One region of the Cellvibrio fontiphilus genome, then DNA from elsewhere that is predicted to be linked to it. Evidence: predicted binding sites of a transcription regulator. Region 1 holds the regulator's gene; each other region holds the start of a gene.
The links. The regulator LexA, encoded in region 1, represses DNA repair genes until DNA is damaged. The targets are predictions, from matches to a motif close to ACTGTNTNTANANACAGT.
Positions count from the first base shown of each region.

Region 1 (5,829 bases):
ACTTGCTGTGGGGCTGCGTGATGCAGCGCGAAGAGCAAGCCTTCAACGTGGCGCGCAACATACTCCTGTTGGCCGGCTTACCTCACACCATTCCTGCGCAAACCATTAACCGCTTGTGCGGATCTTCCATGTCGGCCCTGCATACGGCCACGGTCAACATTCGCGCCGGGCAGGGCGATGTGTACCTGATTGGTGGAGTTGAACACATGGGGCACCTACCCATGTATGAATCGGTCAGCATTAACCCTTTGCTCGGGCTGTCAGTTGCCAAAGCGGCGGGCAATATGGGCATGACAGCGGAATACCTGGCGCTATTGCACGGTATTAATCGCCAGCAAATGGACGAGTTTGGTGTGCGTTCGCACCAACTGGCCGCCAAAGCACGCGCTGAAGGTAAGTTCAGCCGCGAGATACTCCCCGTGAACGGCCACAACGGCGATGGTTTCTTGATTGCCGTGGATCAGGACGAAACCATTCGCCCTGAAACCACCTATGAAGCATTGGCCAAGTTGCCGCCGGTGTTTGACCCCAAAAATGGTCAGGTCACCGCTGGTACTTCATCGCAAATGAGCGATGGCGCCTCGGTTATGCTGGTTATGTCGGCCGAGCGCGCCAAAGCCCTGGGTTTAAAACCTATCGCCAAGGTGGTTTCTATGGGGTTGGCGGGTGTTGATCCCTCGATCATGGGTTATGGGCCGGTGCCATCCACCGAAAAAGCCTTAAAAGCGGCCAATCTGACCATGGATGACATAGATGCAGTGGAATTAAACGAGGCCTTTGCCGCCCAAGCCTTACCGGTGCTCAAGGATCTCAAACTGCTGGATTCCATGAACGACAAGGTCAACCTGCACGGTGGTGCTATCGCCTTGGGGCACCCCTTTGGTTGTTCAGGGGTACGCATTACCGGCTCACTGCTGACGGTGATGCAGGATCGCGACCTCAGCCTCGGGGTATCCACCATGTGTATTGGTCTGGGGCAGGGCATTACCACTGTGTTGGAGCGCCTTAACTAGCTCGTAGCTGCACGCCTACCGGCGTTACTAACTACAGTGTTTGGCTAAAGCGTCATCTCCGCTAAAAAGGTCGACTCAGGTCGGCCTTTTTTATGGGGCGATCTTGGCGGCGGCTCTGATAAACTGCGTTCAGATTGACTCCCCATTTTTTCGCTTAATCGTTGAGAGACAGGTTTGATTCTTTTTTCCCTGGATAAGCACACCACGCCCGCTGATTTTCTGTCAGTGCAGCGTGCCCGCTTTGCTGATTGCAGTGCCAATACCCAGTCGCCACAGGTATTTACAGTGGCATTTAGCCATAATGCCAGCTATTTGTCGGAGCAGCCCCAGCAGGAATTGTTGGCTTTTGTTTGGTTGGCAGTGTCATGCGACAGCGCTTCAAACCCAAGTATCAGCGTGAGTATTTTCCCGGCAACAACCGAGCACTTGCGTGCGATTGAGCAACTTGCTGCCGAACCAGAGGCGATATTGGCTTATTGCGAGGCCGCAAATCTCGCGCATGTGCGTTTGGATTTGCCCCTGCTGCTGGAGCCTATTTACATCCCCAAACCTTGGGGGCAAGAGATTTGGTACACCGGTATTGAAGCCCGTGGTCAAGCGGCGGTTAAGTGCGATAGGGGCAGTTTACCGCTGCCTTGGGTATTGGAATTTTTGCGCCCGCAGCTTGGCTTGGCGGCAACCGATAACCTGATTTTACTCAAGATCCTTGACCCGCTTGCAGAGGCGCCTTACGGCGACTTGTATTTTGAACTGCATGAGCAAAAACAAGAGGTTTATGTCGTCACTCATGTGGATGCGACCGCATGGCCAGGCGGAAAAGGTGCGATCCAATTGGGGTTTAATCCGGCTGCGAGAGCAAATTACGCTACTACCGATGACTTCAAAGCCGGTTACCTCCATGCAGTCAGGGAGTACGAGCAAACAAGGCGAGCCATCGATGATTTACTTGATCGAAAAAAGCAAGAGCTTGGTATCTCCCTCAGTGAGCCTGTCGCCGTCACACAGGTGAAGTTATGGCTTAAGGAACTCTCACAACATCCTGATAACAAAGCATTAATAGATCGTGAGCAGGAATTAAAACAGGCAATGGATCGTTTTATCGCACTGCACCCACTCGAGGTAGGTGATGTGGTTGCTGTTCCTCGCTTGGTGCCGCACGCGCTGCAACATGGTGTGAGAGTCGTGGAGTTCCAAACCCCTGTGTATGAGCGAAGAATTCTCAGCTTTGGGCAGAAAGTGCTAACTCAAAACCATTGGGATACCGAAGTGGCCTTGCAGTTAGTGGATATGGATGCTGAGCCGTTTATTTCACCGGTACAGTTGGCTCATACAGACAGCGCACAGATTCAGCGCATAGTTAACTTTGATGATTTTGAGGTGCAACGGATTGTTCTAAAAGGTGATTGTCAGTTATCTGTGTCTTGTTATGGATTGTTGATGGTATTGGAAGGAAGTGTTTGTATTGATGACACCTTGATTGCATCAGGAAATGTAGCCCTGCTACCTGCTCAGGTCACACCACAGGTTTTATATTCTTCTTCTGCTGTGCTGCTTTGGGCTATCCCTCGATCCGGTTGATTCACCTGCAAGCCTTGCCGTTCTTCAAATAGGTTTTCGCTTTATAGAGTGTTAGACTGCGCGCCCTTTTTAGTTTGGCAACCACAGGCACTTTATGTCTTCCTTTTACGAAATTATCGAACTCACCAATGGCGATGTTGCTCTTCAGCGCGCGGATAGCGAAACAGGTGAACCTTTGGTGACTATTCGTTTTTCTCAGGAGTCACTGGCGTTTTTAGGCGAAGAAAAATTTATGGTGGCTAAAGCCATGATAGAAGCAGGTATGGAAGCGGCAGGGGAAATTGCAGATCAGCAAGCTGAAGCGCAATTGGATGGTAGCTTTGACGAATTAACAGATTTGGAAAAAATGATGCTTCATTGATGGGCGAATTGCGCATCGTCCCTGATGTAGATGTACTAACTTATTGGTGCCTGCAAGCAATAACCTCAAAAGGGCTGTTTGGATAAAAAGGGTTGTTTGGATAGTTATCTAATAAACTCGCAACAATTGATCTCGCAACAACGGCCTTACTATCGAACCCGTAACAGCAGGCCTTGACACTGGCCTTTGGCTGCCGCCACTTCAAGCTGTGACAATTCCTTATCGCTTAATTTCCCCGGGCTTGAAATCACGGTATGGCTATTTCCTGCCGATAGGGCCTCCCAGGTAATCCACAGCAGTGCCTGCGGATCCTGCGCATGAATAACCCGAATAAAGCGGGTATTTACCCCGTAAGACTCAAGAAAATCCTTGCTGATATTGTGTGGTGCAATCCAGGTGATCCAGCGATCCTTTGCGCTATTGCTCAAATAGGCAATCATTGGCAGTAACAACGAAAGCTGTTCTGGTGAATCACTGGTTAGCACAAGTTCTGTAACACCACTGCTAACACGCGTTTGCGCAGTTTGGGTTTGAGGCATAACACGAGCGAGATTAGTCACGGCGAATCACTCCTACACTTAAACCTTCAATACTAAATTCCTGGTCACGGGTATCGACCAGAATCACATCAAAGTCAGGGTTCTCTGGCCAGAGCTCTACCTGTGCGCGGTTTCCGGCGCGTTTGAAGCGCTTGACGGTTACTTCTTCTCCTATGCGTGCCACAACTATCTGGCCATTACGAACCTGATCGGTTTTATGTACTGCAAGCAGATCACCATCCAAAATGCCGGCATCCTTCATGCTCATACCGTGTACACGCAGGAAAAAATCCGCACTCGGCGAGAAGAAGCTTGTGGGAATGTTGCAGTAATCTTCTATGTGTTCCTGCGCCAGAATCGGGTTGCCAGCAGCGACACGCCCGATAATAGGAATACCCGCCTGCACATCTGGCAATTTGATTCCGCGTGACGCGCCGGGGATGATTTCAATGGCCCCTTTGCGCGCCAAGGCTTTGATATGTTCTTCAGCGGCATTGGCTGACTTAAAACCCAATATTCGCGCAATTTCAGCGCGCGTTGGCGGGTAACCTGTATCTTCCGCATAGCTGCGGATTAATTGCAGTACCTGTTCCTGTCGGGGCGTTAAGTCAAACATGATGCACTCCTGAATCTGTTTATTTGTACAGTGTCTGTGATTATATACAGTAAATTCACTTGTGCAATAGTTTTTCTGATTGCTGCTATTTCACTCGATTACCGTAGCGAATGGTGCGCAATTGACCTTGGCTAAAATAGAGGTGGGTCATGAACTTTCCTTTGCCGGGGTTATAGGTCCAGACATCTACCTGAGTGCAGCTTTGAATAGATACATTATGTTGAATGTTGTTGTCACCGTTTTGTATGCCCTGCGGCCCAGTGTTAATGGTGTTGGGTTCGCAAAAGCTGTCGGTGCTCGCCGGCTCCCCGCAAATCTCAACAATGTCGGCCTTGGTATCACCCGGGCTGGCAAGTTGTCCATTGCACCGCAGCGAATCGGCACTGGCCTTCTGGGTGAATGGGATAAAACAAAAAAAGAATAAAACAATATATTTGGCCATGATTTTTCCCTGTCTTTAAAGCTTTTAATCTAATCCCGTTGGCTGAATGCTGTCTGAATTAACTGCCTATTTTAAGTAGGAGTTTGTCGAGCAAACGATTCGGTAAAATTCGCTTCATGGCGCCAACCAAATAAGTGGGAAAAGTGACGTAGTAGCGTGCTTGTGGATGTGGAGATTCAAGCGCATGCAGCAGGCGCTTGATGACTGCCGATGGCTCCAGAGTGAAAGGTGTGGATGACTCTGCTTTTTCGAGTCGCTCTATCGCTTTGGTGTAGGTGTTTTTATGGCGACTTGCATCGACGTTGATATTTTCCCGTAGGGCTGCCAGTGCATTTTTGCGAAATTCACTGCGTATAGGGCCTGGTTCGATAAGCGATACAAATACACCGGTTCCCATAAGTTCAAGCCGCAGAGTATCGCTTATGCCTTCAATCGCATATTTGCTGGCGTTATAGGCGCCGCGTAGTGGCATGGCAGCCATGCCCAGAATGGATGAGTTTTGAATAATTCTCCCGTAACCCTGTTTCAGCATGACGGGGAGAATCAAGCCTGTCAGTTCGCACCAGCCAAAAAAGTTGGTATCAAACTGTTTGCGCAACGCCGCTATGGGAAGGTCTTCTATGGCGCCTGGTTGGCCGTATGCGCCGTTATTAAACAATGCATAAAGCTCACCGCTAGTGAGTACCATTAATTCCTGAAATGCTTTATTGATAGACGCAGAATTACTCAAATCCAGCATTAATGTTTCAAACCCTTCTGCGCTGAGGCGCTCCACATCTGTCGATTTTCTGCAACTTGCGATCACCCGGTAACCCCGTTGTTGCAGTGCTTTTGCTGCTTCATAACCTATGCCGGTTGAGGCGCCGGTAATCAAAATCGTTTTTTGCATAATCGTCACTTTTTGTTAAAGGTTTTTGTGGTCTGGCCGCTAGCTTATAGGACTGGCGAATGGTCTGGTCGATAACCTGTCTGCGCAGTTGCAATCGCAATAACCCGCGCTTTTTAGGCTGCAACAATTAAATGGTGATGTATGAATTCCTATTCTGCCGTAAATAGCTATGCCAGCGTTAAAGTTCATTCCGGTGTTGAATCTGCCTCTCCCCATCGCTTGATTCAAATGCTTTTTGAAGGTGCCTTGGAGCGTATTGCGCAAGCAAAAGGTGCCATAGCGCAAAAGCAATTCGCGCGCAAAGGGGAGTTAATAGGCAAGGCAGCGGCAATTGTTGGCGGGTTGCAAGGCAGTTTGAATGATAATGAAGGCGGTGAATTAGCGGCCAATC
Region 1 covers NZ_JBHRTF010000003.1:388,534-394,362, forward strand. Annotated here, with positions in the region: gene fadA (acetyl-CoA C-acyltransferase FadA) at 1-1,013, shown strand, start outside; gene ACFODX_RS07270 (hypothetical protein) at 1,188-2,591, shown strand; gene ACFODX_RS07275 (hypothetical protein) at 2,686-2,952, shown strand; gene ACFODX_RS07280 (cell division inhibitor SulA) at 3,102-3,512, opposite strand; gene lexA (transcriptional repressor LexA) at 3,505-4,107, opposite strand; gene ACFODX_RS07290 (DUF2845 domain-containing protein) at 4,193-4,549, opposite strand; gene ACFODX_RS07295 (SDR family oxidoreductase) at 4,608-5,438, opposite strand; gene fliS (flagellar export chaperone FliS) at 5,580-5,829, shown strand, end outside.

Region 2 (5,829 bases), on a different contig from region 1:
GTACCCCGGCTTCGGCCAGTTGCGCAAGTTCGGCCAGGTCTTGCGCGCGTTCGGCGCAGGGGCCGGCGATCACTCGCTCGCGCTGCCACAGCGGCAACACCAGTGCCTGCAGCATTTGCGGCAGGGTCGCGCACACCGCAAGTAGCCGGCCGGCGGGTGCCAGGGCGCGCCGGCTCTCGGCCCAGGGCGCATTGCCCTGGGTATCCATAATCAGGTCGTAGCGTTCATCGCCACGGGTGAAATCTTCCTGTTGATAATCAACCACCTCAGCTGCACCCAAGCGGCGCACCAACTCGCGTTTGCTGGCGCTGCAGATGGCGGTGACCTTGGCGCCCCAATGGCGCGCCAGTTGGATCGCCGCACAACCCACCGCACCGCCGGCCCCATTAATCGCAATTGTCTCGCCGGCGCTTAGGCGGCCGCGGCGCAAAAAATCCAGCGCGGTGGTGCCGCCAAACACCAGCGCGGCCGCCTCGTGGAAATCCAACCCGCGCGGCATAGGCGCAATAGCACCCTTGGCATCCAAACAGATGTACTCGGCATGGGCGCCCATGGTGATGCCGGTGAGGGCGATGACCTTATCGCCCGGCTGGAAGTGGCTTACCTGACTGCCAATTGCTACTACCCTACCGGCCAAATCAGCGCCAAGGATCGGGCGGCGCGGCGCGGTGATGCCAAACACCAAGCGCGAGAGCAAGCCAAACCCCAAGGGCACCTGCAGGCGGCGCAGGCGCACATCCGCCGAATTCAGGCAGGCTGCATGCACCCTTATGAGCAGTTGATGGGGCTTGGGTTGGGGTTGTTGCATTTCAGTGACGGTGACCACATCGGCTGGGCCATAGCGATAATAAACGGCAGCTTTCATTGCGAATTCCATGCAAGGGGATTGGCCGAGTATAGGTAGCGCTAGACGACAAAAATGTAAGTATCTGTAGCCTACGCCTGGCGTGCAGCAGGCGCTGGGCAGTCATAAACCTGTAACTTATGGCACCCATTATTGCCCGCTACATTGGTTAGCGGAGTTTACTGCGATGAAATTTAATCCCCTTGTTGCTGGCCTTGCGCTGGCTGGTTTGTTGGGTGGCTGTGGTGGCGATGGCAATGGTTCGTCATCGTCCAGTGCCAGCCTGTCTGATTCGAGCGTGTCGGTTTCCAGTTCGCTCGCTTCAACGCCGGCTAGCTCTTCTGCACCAGCCAGTTCATCCTCCAGCAGCATGGCTGCCATTACCGGTGTGACACTTAAACACTTGGGCCGCTACAGCAGTGGCCAGTTTGGCGTGTCGGCGGCGGAAATCCCCGCGTATGACCCGGCCAGCAAGCGCGGTTTTATCGTGAACGCCCAAGCCGGTGCGGTGGATGTGCTGGATTTAACCGACCCAACCAACCCCATCAAACTGGGCAGCCTGGATGCCACCAGCATTGCCGCCGGCGCGGTAGTGAACAGTGTGGCCGTGCGCGATGGCCTGGTGGCTCTGGCGGTGGAGGCGGCGACCAAAACTGACCCGGGTTATGTCGCCCTTTACCGCGCCAGCAATTTGAGCGCCATTGGCCATGTGGCCGTGGGCGCCCAGCCGGATATGCTGACCTTTACCCCCGACGGCACGCGCATTCTCAGCGCCAACGAGGGCGAGCCGAGCGATGATTACAGTGTCGATCCCGAAGGTTCGGTGAGTATCGTCAATATCACTGACCTGCAAAACCTGAGCGTGCAGACCGCCGCCTTTACCCTGGAGGCAAACCTCAAGGCTATGGGCGTGCGCATCTACGGCCCCAATGCCAGTCAGGCGCAGGATCTGGAGCCGGAATACATTGCCGTGTCTGCCGATAGCCGCACTGCCTGGGTGACCCTGCAGGAAAACAATGCCCTGGCGGTGGTGGATATCGCCAGCGCGACCATCACCAGCGTCAAAGCCCTGGGTTATAAAGACCACGGCGCCGCTGGCAAGGGTATGGATAGCAACGACGAAGACGGCCTGATCAATATCACCACCCACGCCGGGGTGCGCGGCCTCTACCTGCCCGATGCCATCCACGCCTTTAGCGTCAACAGCAGCACCTATCTGGTGACCGCCAACGAAGGCGATGCCCGCGCCTGGGGCGAGGACAATGCGGCCTACTGGGAAGGCGATGCCAGCAAAGGTTTTGTCGAAGAATTCCGTGTGAAACACCTGACCCACACCGGTGGCTTTGACCGTCGCGCCGGCGATGACCTGCCGCCGCAACTGCGTGCACTGGGTGCTGGCGCCCTGCTCAACCCCGAGGTGTTTGGCTACTGCGGTGCGGTGGCGGGCAACCCCGGCAACTGTCGCGCTGACGAGGTGCTGGGTCGCCTTAACATCACCTGGACTATGGGCTATCGCACTCATGAAAATGGCGCGCCGGTGAAGTTCAACAGCAGTGGTGTGGAAGATGCCGCTGGCGACCGTTTGATGTACGACGCGCTCTACAGCTACGGCGGCCGCTCCATCTCCATCTGGAACAGCCAGGGTGAACAAGTCTGGGATTCGGGCGATGCCATAGAGCAGTTCATCGCCAGCGAGGACTGCAAACTGGGCGCCGCGCGCAACATTCCCTGCGCCAACTACTTCAACAGCGGCCACGATGAAGGCAGTGCGCTGGATTCACGCAGCGATGCCAAAGGCCCGGAGCCGGAAGGCCTGACCATTGGCCAGTTGCACGGCAAAACCTATGTGTTTGTCGGCCTGGAGCGCATGGGCGGTATCTTGGTGTACGACATCACCAATCCGGCGGCGCCGGTGCGGGTGGACTACCTCAATACCCGCGAAGATTGGACTAGCGAAGACCCGGGCACAGTGCTGGCCAACGCCGGCGACCTGGGGCCAGAGGGCCTGACGTTTATCCGCGCCGAGGACTCACCCAACGGCAAAGCACTGTTAATGGTGGGCAACGAAGTCAGCGGCACCACCAGTATCTATGAGGTGGAAGCGCGTTTTGCCCAATAATCCGGGCTGGTGTTGCCACCCTGAAAGAGTCGCTTAGGCGGCTCTTTTTTTATCTCCCTGATTTGCTGCCGGAGCTGGCCTCAACCAAAAATATCCAGTTGTCCGGTGGATGAGCGGGTGGCGGGAATTTGTTGCGGGCGGCGGAATTGACTGCAATCCAGCTGCACAAAACGCCCGCTTTTATTCAGGCCATAGCGTTTGAGTGCCCTGCCAAAACGCTGGCGGATCATGTCGGCCCACAGCCCTTCACCGCGCATGCGGGTGGCGAAGTTGGCGTCGTAATCCTTGCCGCCGCGCATATCGCGAATGCGGTTCATGACGCGCTGAGAACGGTCAGGAAAGTGGGTTTGCAGCCACTGCTGGAACAGCGGGTTTACCTCCCAGGGCAGGCGCAGCACGGTGTAGCCGGCGGCGGTTGCGCCCGCACTGGCTGCCGCTTGCATCACCTTTTCCAACTCCTGCTCGGTGATAAACGGAATCACCGGCGCCACGCTGACCAGCACCGGAATACCTGCCTGCGCCAGTTTTTCAATGGTTTGCAGGCGCCGGGTGGGTGATGCGGCGCGCGGTTCCAGGCTGCGCGCGATGCTGTGATCAAGGGTGGTGATGGTGATTGCCGCCGCCAGCAGGTTGCTGTCGGCCATGGGTTTGAGTAAATCCAGATCCCGCTCAATCAAGGCTGATTTGGTGATTATCCCCACTGGATGCCGGCATTCATGCAGTACTTCCAGGCATTGGCGGGTGATGCACAAGGCCCGCTCTACCGGTTGATAGGCATCGGTATTAATGCCCAGCGCAATCGGGCTGGGCTGATAGAGGCGATGGGCCAGCTCGCGCCGCAGCAATTCCGGCGCGTTGGTTTTGGCGTAGAGCCGGGTTTCAAAATCCAACCCCGGCGACAGCCCCAAATAGGCGTGGCTGGGGCGCGCAAAGCAGTAGACACAGCCATGTTCGCAGCCGCGATAGGGGTTGAGCGACACACTAAAGGGTAAATCCGGGGATTGGTTGCGGCTGAGAATGGTCTTGGCCAGCTCGGCTGTAACGCTGGTAGTGAGCGCGGGGTTGATACAAGTATCGTCGCGGTAGCTGGCCCAGCCATCATCCACCGTTTCGATCAGTTGCGTTTCAAAACGCCCGGCCAGATTAGTCACCGCGCCGCGCCCTTTGATCGCCTGCAGCGGTGCATCCACCCAGGGTTCGGGTTGGCTGAACTCTGTATCCTCGTTCATGGGCACCTCAAATACTGTATATAAAAACAGTATTGTCAGCTCCTCGTCTCACCTTGGCAAGCCACTATTCGCATTCGGGTGGCATTCCGGCCGCTGCACTGCCATCAAAAAAGCACCACTTTCGGTTTATTGGTCACCATTTTAGGTTGGCCGCGCAAAGTGGTGCGACTGGCCTTTTGGTGTTGCGCAGTATAGGCCGGTAGCAATCCCGACCCTGCTGGTACCGGGCAGAGCTGCTCAGGGTGTTGCGCTGTTTAAACACCCCAATACTTGCAAATTACCGCCAATAACTAACGATAAAGGTGCTTCTATGTTCAAGTTCAGTCGCGTTACCGGCGCGCTGGTTACGCTTGCCGCTATTGTGGGCTTAGCGCTTCCCGCCGTTGCCAAACCCTATAAGGCTGCGGAGATCTACTCCAAACAAACCTACAAATATGGCCGCTATGAAATGCGTATGCGGGTCGCCAAGGGCAGTGGTGTGCTCTCCACTTTCTTCACTTACAAAAATGGCTCAGAGCAACCGGGCACGTTTTGGGAAGAAATCGATATTGAGATCTTTGGCAAAAACAACGCCACCCAGTGGCAGAGCAATGTGATTATCGGCACCAATCGCCCCACCACCAAAACCGAAGGGGTACACACCATGCCCTATTCACTGGGCGATGGTTACAACACCTATGTGCTGGAGTGGACGCCCAGTTACATCGCCTGGTTTGTGAATGGCACCCAAGTGCGCCGTATTAACGGTGGCCAGTTTGTCACCAGCCTGACTAGCCCCCAGGACCTGCGTTTTAACCTCTGGGCGGCCAATATCGCCGAGTGGGTGGGCGCCTTTGACCCCAATATCCTGCCGGTGTACCAGTTTATTAATTACATCGAATACAAGCCCTGGAACGCATCGACCAACAGTTTTGGCACTGGCTGGCGCGATGATTTCAACAGTTTCGATACCAATCGCTGGGCCAAGGCCAACTGGACCTTTGGCGAGAACCTGGCGGACTTTGAGCCCAACAATGTGGTGGTGAAAAACGGCATTCTGGTGCTGGCGCTGACCCGCGAAGGCCAAACCGGTTATACCGGCACGCCCCCGGCGGATGGTGGCAGTTCAGGCGGTGGTGCTAGCAGTAGCAGCGCGCCGGCGGCATCAATCACCATTCAGGCTGAGAATTTCAACGAAGTGGGCGGCAGCGTGACTGTATCCGGCGGCACTGTGGGTTATATCGATGCCGGCGAGTGGTTCAAATATAACAACGTGAATATCCCGCAAACCGGTACTTACCGCGTGGAATACCGCGTGGCATCGGCGCTCACCACGGCGCAATTTACCCTGGATCGCAACGGCGTGGGTCTGGGCACCATCAGTGTGCCCAATACCGGCGGCTGGGGTAACTACCAGACCATTTCGCACAATATTTACCTGAATGCCGGGCTGCAAAACCTGGCGATTTACGCCAACAGCGGCGGTTTTAATATCGATTGGCTGAGGTTCACCAAAATCTAATTGTTCAACTGGTTGTCCCCTAGGGGTTGGTCGCTGCTGATGTTTGGCCAGCCCCCTTTTTAAATCATCGAGGTTTGTTATGCGTCGTTTCTTCTGGATGTTACTCGCGCTGGTATCAGCGGCTGGGGTAAATACT
Region 2 covers NZ_JBHRTF010000002.1:534,218-540,046, reverse strand. Annotated here, with positions in the region: gene ACFODX_RS04155 (NAD(P)-dependent alcohol dehydrogenase) at 1-865, opposite strand, end outside; gene ACFODX_RS04150 (choice-of-anchor I family protein) at 1,032-2,963, shown strand; gene ACFODX_RS04145 (PA0069 family radical SAM protein) at 3,044-4,192, opposite strand; gene ACFODX_RS04140 (carbohydrate-binding protein) at 4,503-5,693, shown strand; gene ACFODX_RS04135 (family 16 glycosylhydrolase) at 5,773-5,829, shown strand, end outside.
Region 2: a site for LexA is predicted at 4,206-4,223, ahead of ACFODX_RS04145 (PA0069 family radical SAM protein). Genes of this name have one in related genera too.

Region 3 (5,829 bases), on a different contig from region 1:
TCAATCATTTGTTGCGCGTACATGGCTTGGGTGTAGGTGCCTTCAAAGGGCATAGCTACGCTGGCCGATTTTAATTCGGGTGTCATTTTTACCCCGAGTTTTTTAAACAGTTGAATGCTCTCTGCGTGGGTAAGCAAGGTGCCTTTGTCGGCGTATAAATCGGTGCGCCAGCTGGCGGTGCCTTTCAGGTATTCATCCACTGTTGTTGCTTTTGGATTAAACGCATCCATTTTTCCGCGCAGGGTTTTAAATTCAGCGAGGGTGATATCGCTGGTGCAACAGTTAGCGCTGGCCGCTTTGCCGCTCACAGGATCAAAGGGCGAAAAATTCTGGCTGCATTTACTGGCGAGCGGTGTGGCGAGAATATTGGTCGTGGTGTGCAGGTCACATTGTGAATGGCGGCATACCAGCTGTTTGTCTTTGGTAAAGGTGACATCGCATTCCAAAATGCCGGCGCCCATTTTTGCTGCCGCTTCGTAAGATTCTTTGGTGTGCTCGGGAAATTGTAAGGGCGCGCCGCGATGGCCAATCGAGAAATTGGTTTTTTTAACTGGCTGGTTAATACAGCTTTGCAATTTCTTCTTGAGCGCGCTTGGGTCCATATCCTCTACTAAAAATTGTGGGCGCGGGCCAAGTTGGATGCCGGCGTTGCTGTGTTTTTGGTTGTCGTAGTGGTTGTTCTGGTGATTGTGGTGATTGTCTTTATCGCTATGGGCAGCGGCGAAGCCGGCCATCAGCAGTAGCGCTAATGCAGTAATGGTAAATACTTGAATTCGGCCTGGCATGGGAACCTCCTTGGGGCTGGGTTGGATGTTGCAGGCTCAACCCTAGCGGCCAATTATGAAGTTAATTTGCCGGTTTGATGACAGCTTGGCGATGCTGAATGGATTTGTGCAGCAGGTCGCAACGCGTGAAATAGCGTGAAATACCAAAAAAGATAATTTGCGATAGTCTTAAGCTTTTCCGCAATTGTTTAAGGATGCTATTTGATGGTTACTGATCTGCCCCAGCGTATTGCTGAACTGCTCGCCAGCACCAGTGCGGGTGAAGCCAAACCCAAAGTTGACGAGTTGGTACAGCGGTTGTGTGATATCACCGGGCTGGAATTGCATCCGGCACTGTTTCTGGATAAGCATGCCACTATCACCGCGCAGGGCAAGGCGGTATCGCCCACTACGGCGGCGCAGTGCGCGGAAGATGTGCAGCGCACACGCATTTTTATGCAGGGTGTTTACGCGGCAATCCAGCAAAAGTTGCAGCACCTTCATCAGCGCAACCATCAACAAGGTCATCAACAAGGCCATCAACAATCCATCGATATTCTATACGCGGGCACTGGCCCATTTGGTTTATTGCTAATTCCGCTGTTGCCGTTATTCGATGCGGCGCCGCTGCGTGTGACGCTGTTGGATATTCATGCCGAGTCGCTGGAAAAAGTGCAGCGCCTGATTCGTTTTTTGGGCGTGGAGCGTTTTATTGTGCGGCTGGAGCAGGCCGATGCCTGTGTGTGGCAAAGCCCGGAGCAATTCGATCTGATCATTTCCGAGACTATGCGGCAGGGGCTGATACAGGAGCCGCAGGTCAGTATTTTTAGTCATCTACAACAATTTTTAAAAACCGATGGTTGGTTGATCCCGGAAATGATTCGCCTGGATTTATGGTTGAGTGCCGGCGCTTCCCTTGCGGGGCGTGAATGCAAAAATCCTGATTTGCATTTGGGGCCGGTATTTAAGTTGGATAAAACGAGCGCGCTGCAATTGGGTAAGGGCGACACTGGCTGCGCGCAGGGAAGCCTATGGGTGCCGGACTATGCCGACGTATTGCAGGATTTAAAATTAACCACTTTTATCCAAGTATTTGCTGGTTATCAGCTACACGAAAATCAATCGCAGCTGACCCTACCACTTTATGAGCGCAACGCCCGAGTTTTGCCCAATTCAATGCTGCATTTTCGTTACGAGTTGGGTGTTTATCCCCAATGTGTTTTTCGCTATGAAAAATTGCCCGAACTCGCCGATGGTGTATTGCCCGATAGTTTGGAAAAAAATAGTCAGGGTATTTATCACCTCAAGCGACTGTGGCACAAAATTCAGTTGCGCAAACAAGCGAGCCAGTCTGCGGCGGCGCGACAACAATTAACCGCCATTCCGGAGAATGAATGGCTATTGGATAAGATTTTACTGGATCAGTTGGGTGTGGGGCTTGAGCCTGCTATGCAGCAACTCTATTCCGCGCGCGCGCTTGTGGATGTTGAGTATTGGCTCGCGAGTGCCAATGCCGGCACCTTTGCACCGCAACAGGTCGAACAGACCAATAATGCGATACGCCACTTTATTGACAATAAACAGCAGGCGCTGAATTGCCGGGCGGATTTGCCGCTGGATGAGGTGCAGCTTGCACACTGGCATGAGCAGGGTTATTTGATTGTGCCGGGCGTGTTGTCAGCCAGTGAAACTGCAGCAGCACGCGCTGCTATTTGGGAGTTTTTAGGTATGCGGGAGGAGGATCCTGCCAGTTGGTATCAATCGTCGGCGCAGATGAAAAAAATTATGGTGCAGTTATTTGCCCATCCCGCCTTTGAAGTGGCGCGTAGTTCGAGTTATATCCTCCGCATTTTTCAGCAGCTGTGGCAGCGCGAGGATCTGGTCATGACCACAGATCGCGTGGGCTTTAACCCGCCGGAAACTGACCGGTGGCAGTTCCCCGGGCCGGGAATGCATTGGGATGTGGAATTAACGCCGCCGATTCCGTTTGGCACCCAGGCGTTGATTTATTTAACCGATGTGGAGGAACACCAGGGAGCATTTTGCTGTGTGCCAGGGTTTCATAAAAAAATCGACCAGTGGCTGGCCGCGCAACCGCAGGGTGTGGATTTACAACAGCAGGATTGGGCGCAGTGGCCGGTAAAACCCATCGCCGCCAAGGCGGGTGATTTGATTATTTGGCATCACGCATTGCCGCACGGCAGCAGCCCTAACCGCGCCAGGTTTCCGCGCATGGTGCAATACCTGAATATGTACGCCTAGGATTTTGGTTGGTGCTCGCCCCGCCGCTGAGGGGCGAGCACTGCGGGAGCATTATTCGTTGAAGCTGTAGGGATCGAACCAGAGCGATGCATCATCCAGTGGCGTTTTTTTCGATAGCCCCGGATTGTCCAATTTAATCAGTGTGCGATTTTTCAAATTGGCTTTGGTCATCACATCTTTTACGGTTGGGTCATTAAAAAAATATTCATTAAAACTGCCATCTTCAATCGCAAGGCGCAAACCGCGCTCTATATCTTGCGCGAGTTTGGTGTTGTCTTTATTGACGAAAAAGTAAAAAGGATTGGTGTAGGCAAGCAGCAGGTTCTTCTCCACTTCCAGTTCCAGGCTCGGGTAGCGCTGCATTTCCGACCAGGGTTCGTGGGCGCCGCGCGGAAAGGCATCAAAGCGTTCGCCATCCAACATGTAAAACAACCCTTCGTATTTTAAAACTTTCACTACATTCAAACCGTTGGCGGTAAGTACGTTAGTGTCTGCCCAGAAATGCCCCTGGCCGAGTGAAACACGGCGTAAATCCTCAAGGGTTTTAATGCCATCAAACTTGTGTTGATTGCCTTTTTTTATCATCAATACCCGGTAGCCCAGCAAGCCGCGATAAATAGGAATGTAAACCGGCTGGAGTTTTTCCTCCAGCTCGTTGGTAGTTGCATACCAGACCACGTCCAGCTGTTTGTCCATCAACATACTGACCATGCGCTCTTCGCTGGTATTGGGTACTGTCTCTGCCAGCGTGTAGTTTTCTGGGAGTTTGCTCAGGGCTAATTGCAGCAGCCCTCTGGCATAAATCTCGATGCTGTTATTGCCCTGCACAATCCGCAGGGTTTCTGCGTGGGTTGTCAGGGGGTAGCTGATAAGTGCGAAAAGCAGGCTGCCGATTGCCAAAAGTTGGTGACGCAAGTGAAGGCACACATTTTTTATATACATATCGTCATTTCCACTGGTCTGTATTGTTATTGCTTTATCCAGTCACAAGGCTGGAGCTATAGTTATATAGTAAAAATGACAATAAGGCAAAAAAACAAAAAAGCCACCGCACCCGTTGAGGTTCCATAGGAAAGGTGCAGTGGTGAAAGCGATTCGTTTCTGTGGTCGCTTGTGGCTGACAAGCGGGCATTAACGAATGGTTGGAAGCGGGTGCGCAATGCCGGGAGCAACAACTGCTGCTGGGGACTAGTGGTTACACCCAGCAAAAGCACACCTTTACACGAACAAACCACTGAGTGGTGATTCAGTTGTTTGTGGGGTGTTGATGGCTGTGTGGGCGGCCATCAACTGCGCGGACGTTTGTGGGCGCGTCCGCGCTTACAACAAACCGCTGCTGCCTAGTTGTCCTTGTCCGTGGCGGCGGTGGTTTTGCTGTTCAGGGTGGCAGGCTTTTCGTAGGTGAAAGGCTGCAACAATTCATCGGGTTTGCCCTTACAGGCTTTGGCTAACAATTCGCGGCGCTGCGCCAACAGCAGGCCAATCGCTTCGCTGTGCTGTTCATCAATACCGGGGATATTGTCTTCAATCAGCTGGGTAATGTTGGCAGCAAGCTCCAGGTACTTATCGTGCTCTTCCGCGATTTTTCTGTCTTCAAACATACTGCCATCCCGATCACATAACCAAACGGCGACTACTGCCATGGGGTAAATCCTCAACAAAGTTGTTACTGTTTTTATATACAGTATATGGAGGTTGAACTTATGTCAACCTCCAAAAACCGGGGCTTGGTTGGTCTGTCTAGGGGTGGCTATCGCATCCGTTACTAAATGCTGCTCGCGGTTGGCGTGCTGCGTAAGCGCGCTTTCAATTGTTTGAGTTCCCGCGTGAATTTGAGGAAGTGAAATAAAAACCGCGGGTGTATTTGCAGTGCAAGCCTGAGCGCAGGAATGTCGAGCTGCCATTGTTGTTGGCGAGCTGTCACCTCTGGCAAAACAGTGCGCAACTCATCTGTTTGCAGTGAACGCGCTTCTCTTGTCAGTTGTAACAGCGTCCTGATTTGTAGTGCTTTCAGGTGTCGTTGCTGGTTTGGCCTGGAGACAAAATGTCCGCAACTTTCAATGCTGTGCAGCCACCATAAATAGCCGCAGGTCTGGAACTTCCTGCCGGTTGCCCCTGTTGCGCGCAGGCGGTAGTGATAGACATTGGCGGTAATGAGCACCAGTTTTTTTGCGTTAGCAAACACTTCGGCACAATACAGGGTGTCTTCTGCCATGGTTACATTAGGCGGGTTGAGGATATGTGCAAAGCTGGCACGGCAAAACAGCTTGCCCCAGGTGTGACCACGTATCTCCTGATGTTGCAGGAAGGCCGATAAAATCGCGTCGTCCCGGTAGATTTTCTCTTTTGTTACATTGTGGTTCGCTGGTCGTGATTTTTGTTCATCAAAAATAATGCAGTTACCTTTGACTACATCCGCGCCATGTTTGATGGCCGCCGCATACAGCTGCTCCAGCGCCATGGCGGGCAGTCGATCATCCGAATCGACAAAGGTAAAGTATCGTCCGGTTGCGGCTTGAATTCCCCGGTTGCGGGCATTCGATACGCCGCTATTTTTATCCTGACAAATCAGCCTTGCCCTGCCTGGGTAGTTGGCGATAAAACTTTCACAGATCGCCTTGCTCTTGTCGGTCGAGCAGTCGTCAATCAGTAGTATCTCGTAGGGTAGGCTAAAGCTTTGGCTTGCAAGCGAGGAGAGGCATTCAGGCAAATAATCCTGAACGTTAAATACGGGCACAATCACCGAGATTGCCGGTGTTTCATCGACCTTAATAAACATACAACTTCCTGATATTGAAACAAT
Region 3 covers NZ_JBHRTF010000002.1:43,813-49,641, reverse strand. Annotated here, with positions in the region: gene ACFODX_RS02110 (glycerophosphodiester phosphodiesterase family protein) at 1-785, opposite strand, end outside; gene ACFODX_RS02105 (phytanoyl-CoA dioxygenase family protein) at 990-3,026, shown strand; gene ACFODX_RS02100 (substrate-binding periplasmic protein) at 3,078-3,968, opposite strand; gene ACFODX_RS02095 (YebG family protein) at 4,367-4,669, opposite strand; gene ACFODX_RS02090 (glycosyltransferase family 2 protein) at 4,792-5,805, opposite strand.
Region 3: a site for LexA is predicted at 4,695-4,712, ahead of ACFODX_RS02095 (YebG family protein). Genes of this name have one in related genera too.

Region 4 (5,829 bases), on a different contig from region 1:
AGCGCACGCTCCAGGTTATCCACTACCGGCAACAAATCGTTGACCATTTTTTCCAAGCCGAACTTATGGGCTTTTTCAACATCCTGCTCAGCGCGACGGCGGGCATTTTGTGCATCCGCCTGGGCGCGTAGCGATTGCTCTCTCGCCGACTCATAAGCCGCAGCAAGAGTCGCCAACTGGGCTTGCAGGCCTTCAATACTCAGCTCGGCGCTGCCCTCTGCCCCAGCTTGCGCCTCGCCAGCGTCCTGTGGTTGTGGTTCAGTTGCGTGTTGAATATCGGAATAATCTTGAGTAGACACAGTGTTCTCCAGTGATCAGTTGGGCGGAGCAAGCCGCCGTGAATAGCCAGAATCGTCAAAGATCGCTATATGGGGCTAGCGCAATTGGATTCAAGAGCAGGCGCAAGTTTTTGCTTGCGCCGGCTGCACCATGTGAGTGCACCAGTAATCAGTAATACCAGCGCTTTTTATGTGTGTTTTGATGCCAAATGGCGGCACTGATTGTGTTCCGGATATAAAAAATACAAAAAACCAAAAATGATTCCAATGCCGATTGACAACGTTGTCCGATAGATCTAATGTCTATCAATTGATCACAACTTAGCCATCTTCGGAGGCATCATGTCACTGCGTGTCAAAATCTGGATAGTTTCCGCCCAAATTCTGGTGGGGCTACTCGGCATCATGTTGATCGGCCTCTTCACCCTGCGCTATTCCAGCAATCAGGACAATGCCGGGCGCGTAGAACAACTACTTAACAGCACCTACGCCACCGTCATCCAGATGGAACAATTGGCGGCGCGCGGCGAACTGAGCGATGAACAGGCCAAACAAATCGCCACCCAGTTGCTGCGCAACAACATCTACCACAAGTCTGAATATGTTTATGTCGCCGATGACAAACTCAACTTTGTCGCGGCGCCACTGGACCCGCAACTTCACGGCACCAGCTTCCATGAATTCAAGGACGGTAATGGTCGCAGCGTGGGCGACATCATGTTGAAATCGGTGGAGAAAGCGCGCGGCCAAACTGCCCGCTATAAATGGACCCAGCGCCAGACCGATGGCTCCATCGAAAACAAATTATCCATTGCCAAACTCTCCCCGCGCTGGAATTGGGTGGTAGGCACTGGCATAGGTTTTAACGAAGTGAACGCGCGTTTCTGGGAAACCGCCAAATGGCAGCTCACCATCTGTTTGTTAGTGATGCTGGCGATTGTGGTGCCGGTCGTGCTGTTTGCGCGCAAGCTGGATAGAGGCCTGGGCGCTGAGCTGAAAGAGGTGCTGGTGCTGGTGCGCGCCGTTGCCAGCGGCGACCTTACCGAGCGCAATGTACACAACGCGCCCGAGGACAGTATTTACGGCTCAGTGGTCAGGATGCGCTCGGCATTGCGCGAGATGATTGGCAGCATCTCGCAGATGGTGGCGCGCCTGCATGCCATTAGCGATGACATAGTGCACAAGGCCGAAACCAGCACCGCCATGGCCGAAGACCAAAGTGCCAACACCATCAAAATCGCCTCCTCCGCGGAGGAATTTAATATGCAAACCAAGGATGCAATGCAACAGGCCAAAATTGCCACCAACCAAACGGATCACGCCTCCAAAACCGCCAATCAGGGGCAAAAGCTGATATCCAGTGCGGTGAAAAGTTTTATCGAAATCGACAACAGTGTGACCCAAACCCAAGCCAGTATCGATGACCTGGCGGCGCGAATTAACAGCATTTCAGCGGTGATTTCGGTGATCAGTGAAGTCGCCAACCAGACCAATTTGCTGGCGCTGAATGCGGCGATTGAAGCCGCGCGCGCCGGTGAACAGGGGCGTGGTTTTGCGGTAGTGGCCGATGAAGTGCGCCAGCTTGCCCAGCGCACCACCCAGGCTACCAGTGAAATAGGCGATACCATTACCGCCGTGCAAAACTCCAGCCGCGTCGCCAAACAAAACATGGACGACATGGTGGTGCAGTTAAAAGATGGCATAGGCCAAACCCGCCAGGGCGGTGAAATTGTGGAAAGCGTGCGCCGCGAGACCGATGAAGTCGCCAAGATGGTGGCGCACATAGGCAACTCGCTGATCGAACACGTGCAGGCCAGTAGCCTGATTTTGGACTACGTCAGCCAGGTGGAGCAGTCATCACTCGGCACCAAAGACGCGGCACGCGGCACACTCATGGCATCCCAGCAAATCCGCGATGCCTCTGACGAACTCAGCAGGCAGTTGGAGGGCTTCCGCCTCTAGGCATTTGTGCTGTTGCCGGCGCTTGTCCGTACAAAAATCGGCCTTGCCGAGAGGCGCAAAAATACTGTATATATAGCCAGACATTTATCTACCTGATGTCTGGCTTTTTTATGGCGCAATCTTTTTAAGGTGCTAACCAAGCCGGACCTGCGAGGCGCTAATGCTGACTCACCTGAATATCCAAAACTTCACACTGGTCGACCAACTGGACTTGGACATTAAAGCGGGCATGACGGTGATTACCGGCGAGACTGGCGCGGGTAAATCCATTGTGCTGGATGCCTTGGGGCAGGCACTGGGCGACAAAGCCGACGGCGAGCGAGTGCGCACCGGCGCCAACCGCGCCGATATTTGCGCCAGTTTTGATACCAGCCAGATCCCAGCAGCGCAGGAGTGGTTGCAAAACCATGATTTGCAGCAGAGCGACAACCCGCAGGAATGCCTGCTGCGCCGGGTAATTAATGCCGATGGCAAATCCAAAGCCTATATCAACGGCCAACCGGCGACCCTGCAGCAACTGCGCGCACTGGGCGAAATGCTGATTGATATCCACAGCCAACACGAACACCAATCGCTCCTGGTAAAAGACACCCATCGCCGCTTGGTGGACGAGTTTGCCGGCCAAACGGAACTGGTCAAACAGGTGCGCCTGGCATTTCGCGAATGGCAGAGCCGCCTTGAGCACTTCATCCACCTGCGCGATAACGCCGCTGACGTGAGCGCACGCTTCCAGTTATTGAGTTATCAATTCAACGAACTGGAGCAGTTGGATTTGCACCCGGGCGAATTGGCCAAGTTGGAAGCAGAGCAGCGCAGTTTGGCCAATGCCGAAGAAATTCTGCGCGGCAGCCAGCAGCTCGCAGCCTTTTGTGGCGATGACGAACAGGGGCTGAGTGTAAACCTGCATCGCGCCCTGCATATTCTGCGCAGCTTGCCGGAGAAATCGGCGGCACTGCAAACCGCCGAGGAATTACTCACCAGCGCGCAGATTCAGGTGGAAGAAGCCCAGCACGAAATTGATCGCCACATTGATAATTTCAACCTTGACCCCGCGCGCCTTGCCGTGGTGGAAGAGCGCCTCTCCGCAATTTACGACATAGCGCGCAAACACCGCATCCAACCCGAGGAGCTGCCAGCGTTTACCGACAAACTCAGCGCTGAACTGGAACAGCTGCAAGGTGGCGATGCCCGCCTGGATCAACTTGCACAACAGGTCGAACAGTCCGAAACAGCCTATCGCCAGCTTGCGGAACAACTGTCGGCCAAACGCAGTAAAGCCGGCGCCACACTGGCCAAACAAGTGAATGAACAACTCAAGTTATTGGCGATGGAAAATGCCAAACTCACCATTAGCCTGCTGCCGCTGACCGACAAACCCGGCCCCAACGGCATGGAAGAAGTGGAGTTTTTAATCAGCACCAACCCCGGTCAGGCGCCGCGCCCGCTGGCCAAAATTGCCTCGGGTGGCGAGTTGTCGCGCATCAGCCTCGCCATACAAGTGATCACCGCCAAAACCTCGGCCACCCCCACCCTGGTATTTGATGAAGTGGATGTTGGTATAGGCGGCGCAACCGGAGATGTGGTGGGGCAACTGCTGCGTCAATTGGGTGAGCGCGGTCAGGTAATTTGTGTAACGCATCTGGCACAAGTCGCCAGCAAGGGGCATCAACATTTGCAGGTGGTAAAAACCGCGAGCAAAAAAAGCGCGGAATCCACACTGGTGGAATTATCCGGCGATAAAAAAGTAGAAGAGATTGCACGCATGCTCGGCGGCCTCAAAATTACCGACCAATCGCTGGCGCACGCGCGCGAAATGCTGGGCTGTTATTAATAAAAAAGGGGCGCTAGTTGAGCGCCCCTTTTAGCCATCGAATCTATCTTGAGATCAGCACTAGGATCAGCGTTTTTTTCTCACATAAAGTACCAGGCTGTGATCAGTAAGCTCATAACCATAATCGGCCGCAATACGTTTTTGCAGCGCTTCAATTTCATCGTTATGGAACTCAATGATAGTGCCGGCATCTATATCCACCATGTGATCATGATGCTCGCCGCGCGCCACTTCAAATACTGAATGGCCACCGTCGAAATTGTGTCTCACTACCAAACCGGCGGTTTCAAATTGGGTTAATACCCGATAAACAGTCGCCAAACCAACATCGTCACCCTGCTCCATCAGCGCTTTGTAAACATCTTCCGCGCTCATGTGATGCTGTTCAGAGGACTCCAGCATTTGCAAAATCTTCACCCGTGGCAAGGTCACTTTAAGACCCGCTTTGCGCAGTTCGTGGTTACCGTCTGCCATTATTTCCCCCAAACCCTTCTCAGTGTTCCTGTGGTTCGGGTATTATCCGCGTTCATTTTCGTTAGTGGAAGCCCTAGTATGAAATTAGCCAGCCGCGTACTTCTGGCCCTTGTGTTTATCGCCGGCCTCACCGCCTGCTCCAGCTTCCGCTTTCCCGGTGTGTACAAAGTTGGCATTCAACAAGGTCATATCATTACCCAGGAAATGGTTGATCAGTTGAAACTCGGTATGAGTAAACGTCAGGTCCGTTTTGTTTTGGGCAACACACTTTTACCCAATACGTTTAACGATGATCGCTGGGATTACCCCTACAGCGTGCGTCGCGGGTCACAGGGTGAAATTACCCAATACCTTTACACTGTGTATTTTGAAAACGACAAACTGGTAAAAACAGAAGGGGATTTCCTTCCCGGTAAAGCGCCGATGAGTGGCGAAAAATCCGAGCGTTATTTGCAAGATATGCAGCGCGATGTACCAGTGCCCACTGAAGACAGCACACCACCGGAAATGCCAGATCCCGAAGAGCTGGAATAACCACTCACCGAGATTGGCCTGCACACATAAAAACGCCCGGATTTCCGGGCGTTTTTGTTGGTGAAAATGTTACTGATTTATTTGCTGTGAATTTTAGTTATCGCCCGCTACAGGCGAACTACAAACCCTATTCCTGCCTTCCATTTTCGCGCGATAGAGCGCGGCATCTGCCTGCTGCAATAAATGATCGGCGCGCTCGACACCGGCCTCATAGGCAGCAATACCTGCACTTAAGGTCACATGAAACGTTTGTTGATCGACACTAAAACTAATATCGCGGAAGCGTTTGCGAATATCTTCCATAAGCAGCTGTGCTTCGGCGCGGGTACAGCGCGGTAACACGGCGACAAATTCCTCACCGCCGTAGCGCCCTACCGCATCCACTTTACGCAATCGCTGACGCAACAAATGCGCAATCGCTTTGATGACTTTATCGCCCGCGGGATGGCCGTAGCTGTCATTGATTTGTTTGAAATGATCCAGATCCAACATCACCACACTCAGCGGCTCACCACTGCGCTGCGCGCGGCTGAGCTCTATATCCACCTGCTCTTTGATGCGCGAATGTTTTAATAGCCCGGTCAAACTGTCGCGGTCCAGCGCATCACTTAATTGCCGGCTGCGCGCGGCGCGCACCGATACTGCCGTGACCAGCTCCAAATCGCTGAGCGGTTTACTCAGGAAATCATCGCCTGCGCGCCCCATCGCCAGGGCGCGTTTTTGTTCGTCCTGTTCGGAGGATAAATAAGT
Region 4 covers NZ_JBHRTF010000004.1:24,310-30,138, reverse strand. Annotated here, with positions in the region: gene grpE (nucleotide exchange factor GrpE) at 1-299, opposite strand, end outside; gene ACFODX_RS08810 (methyl-accepting chemotaxis protein) at 621-2,240, shown strand; gene recN (DNA repair protein RecN) at 2,401-4,071, shown strand; gene fur (ferric iron uptake transcriptional regulator) at 4,138-4,545, opposite strand; gene ACFODX_RS08795 (outer membrane protein assembly factor BamE) at 4,624-5,079, shown strand; gene ACFODX_RS08790 (diguanylate cyclase) at 5,173-5,829, opposite strand, start outside.
Region 4: a site for LexA is predicted at 2,304-2,321, ahead of recN (DNA repair protein RecN). Genes of this name have one in related genera too.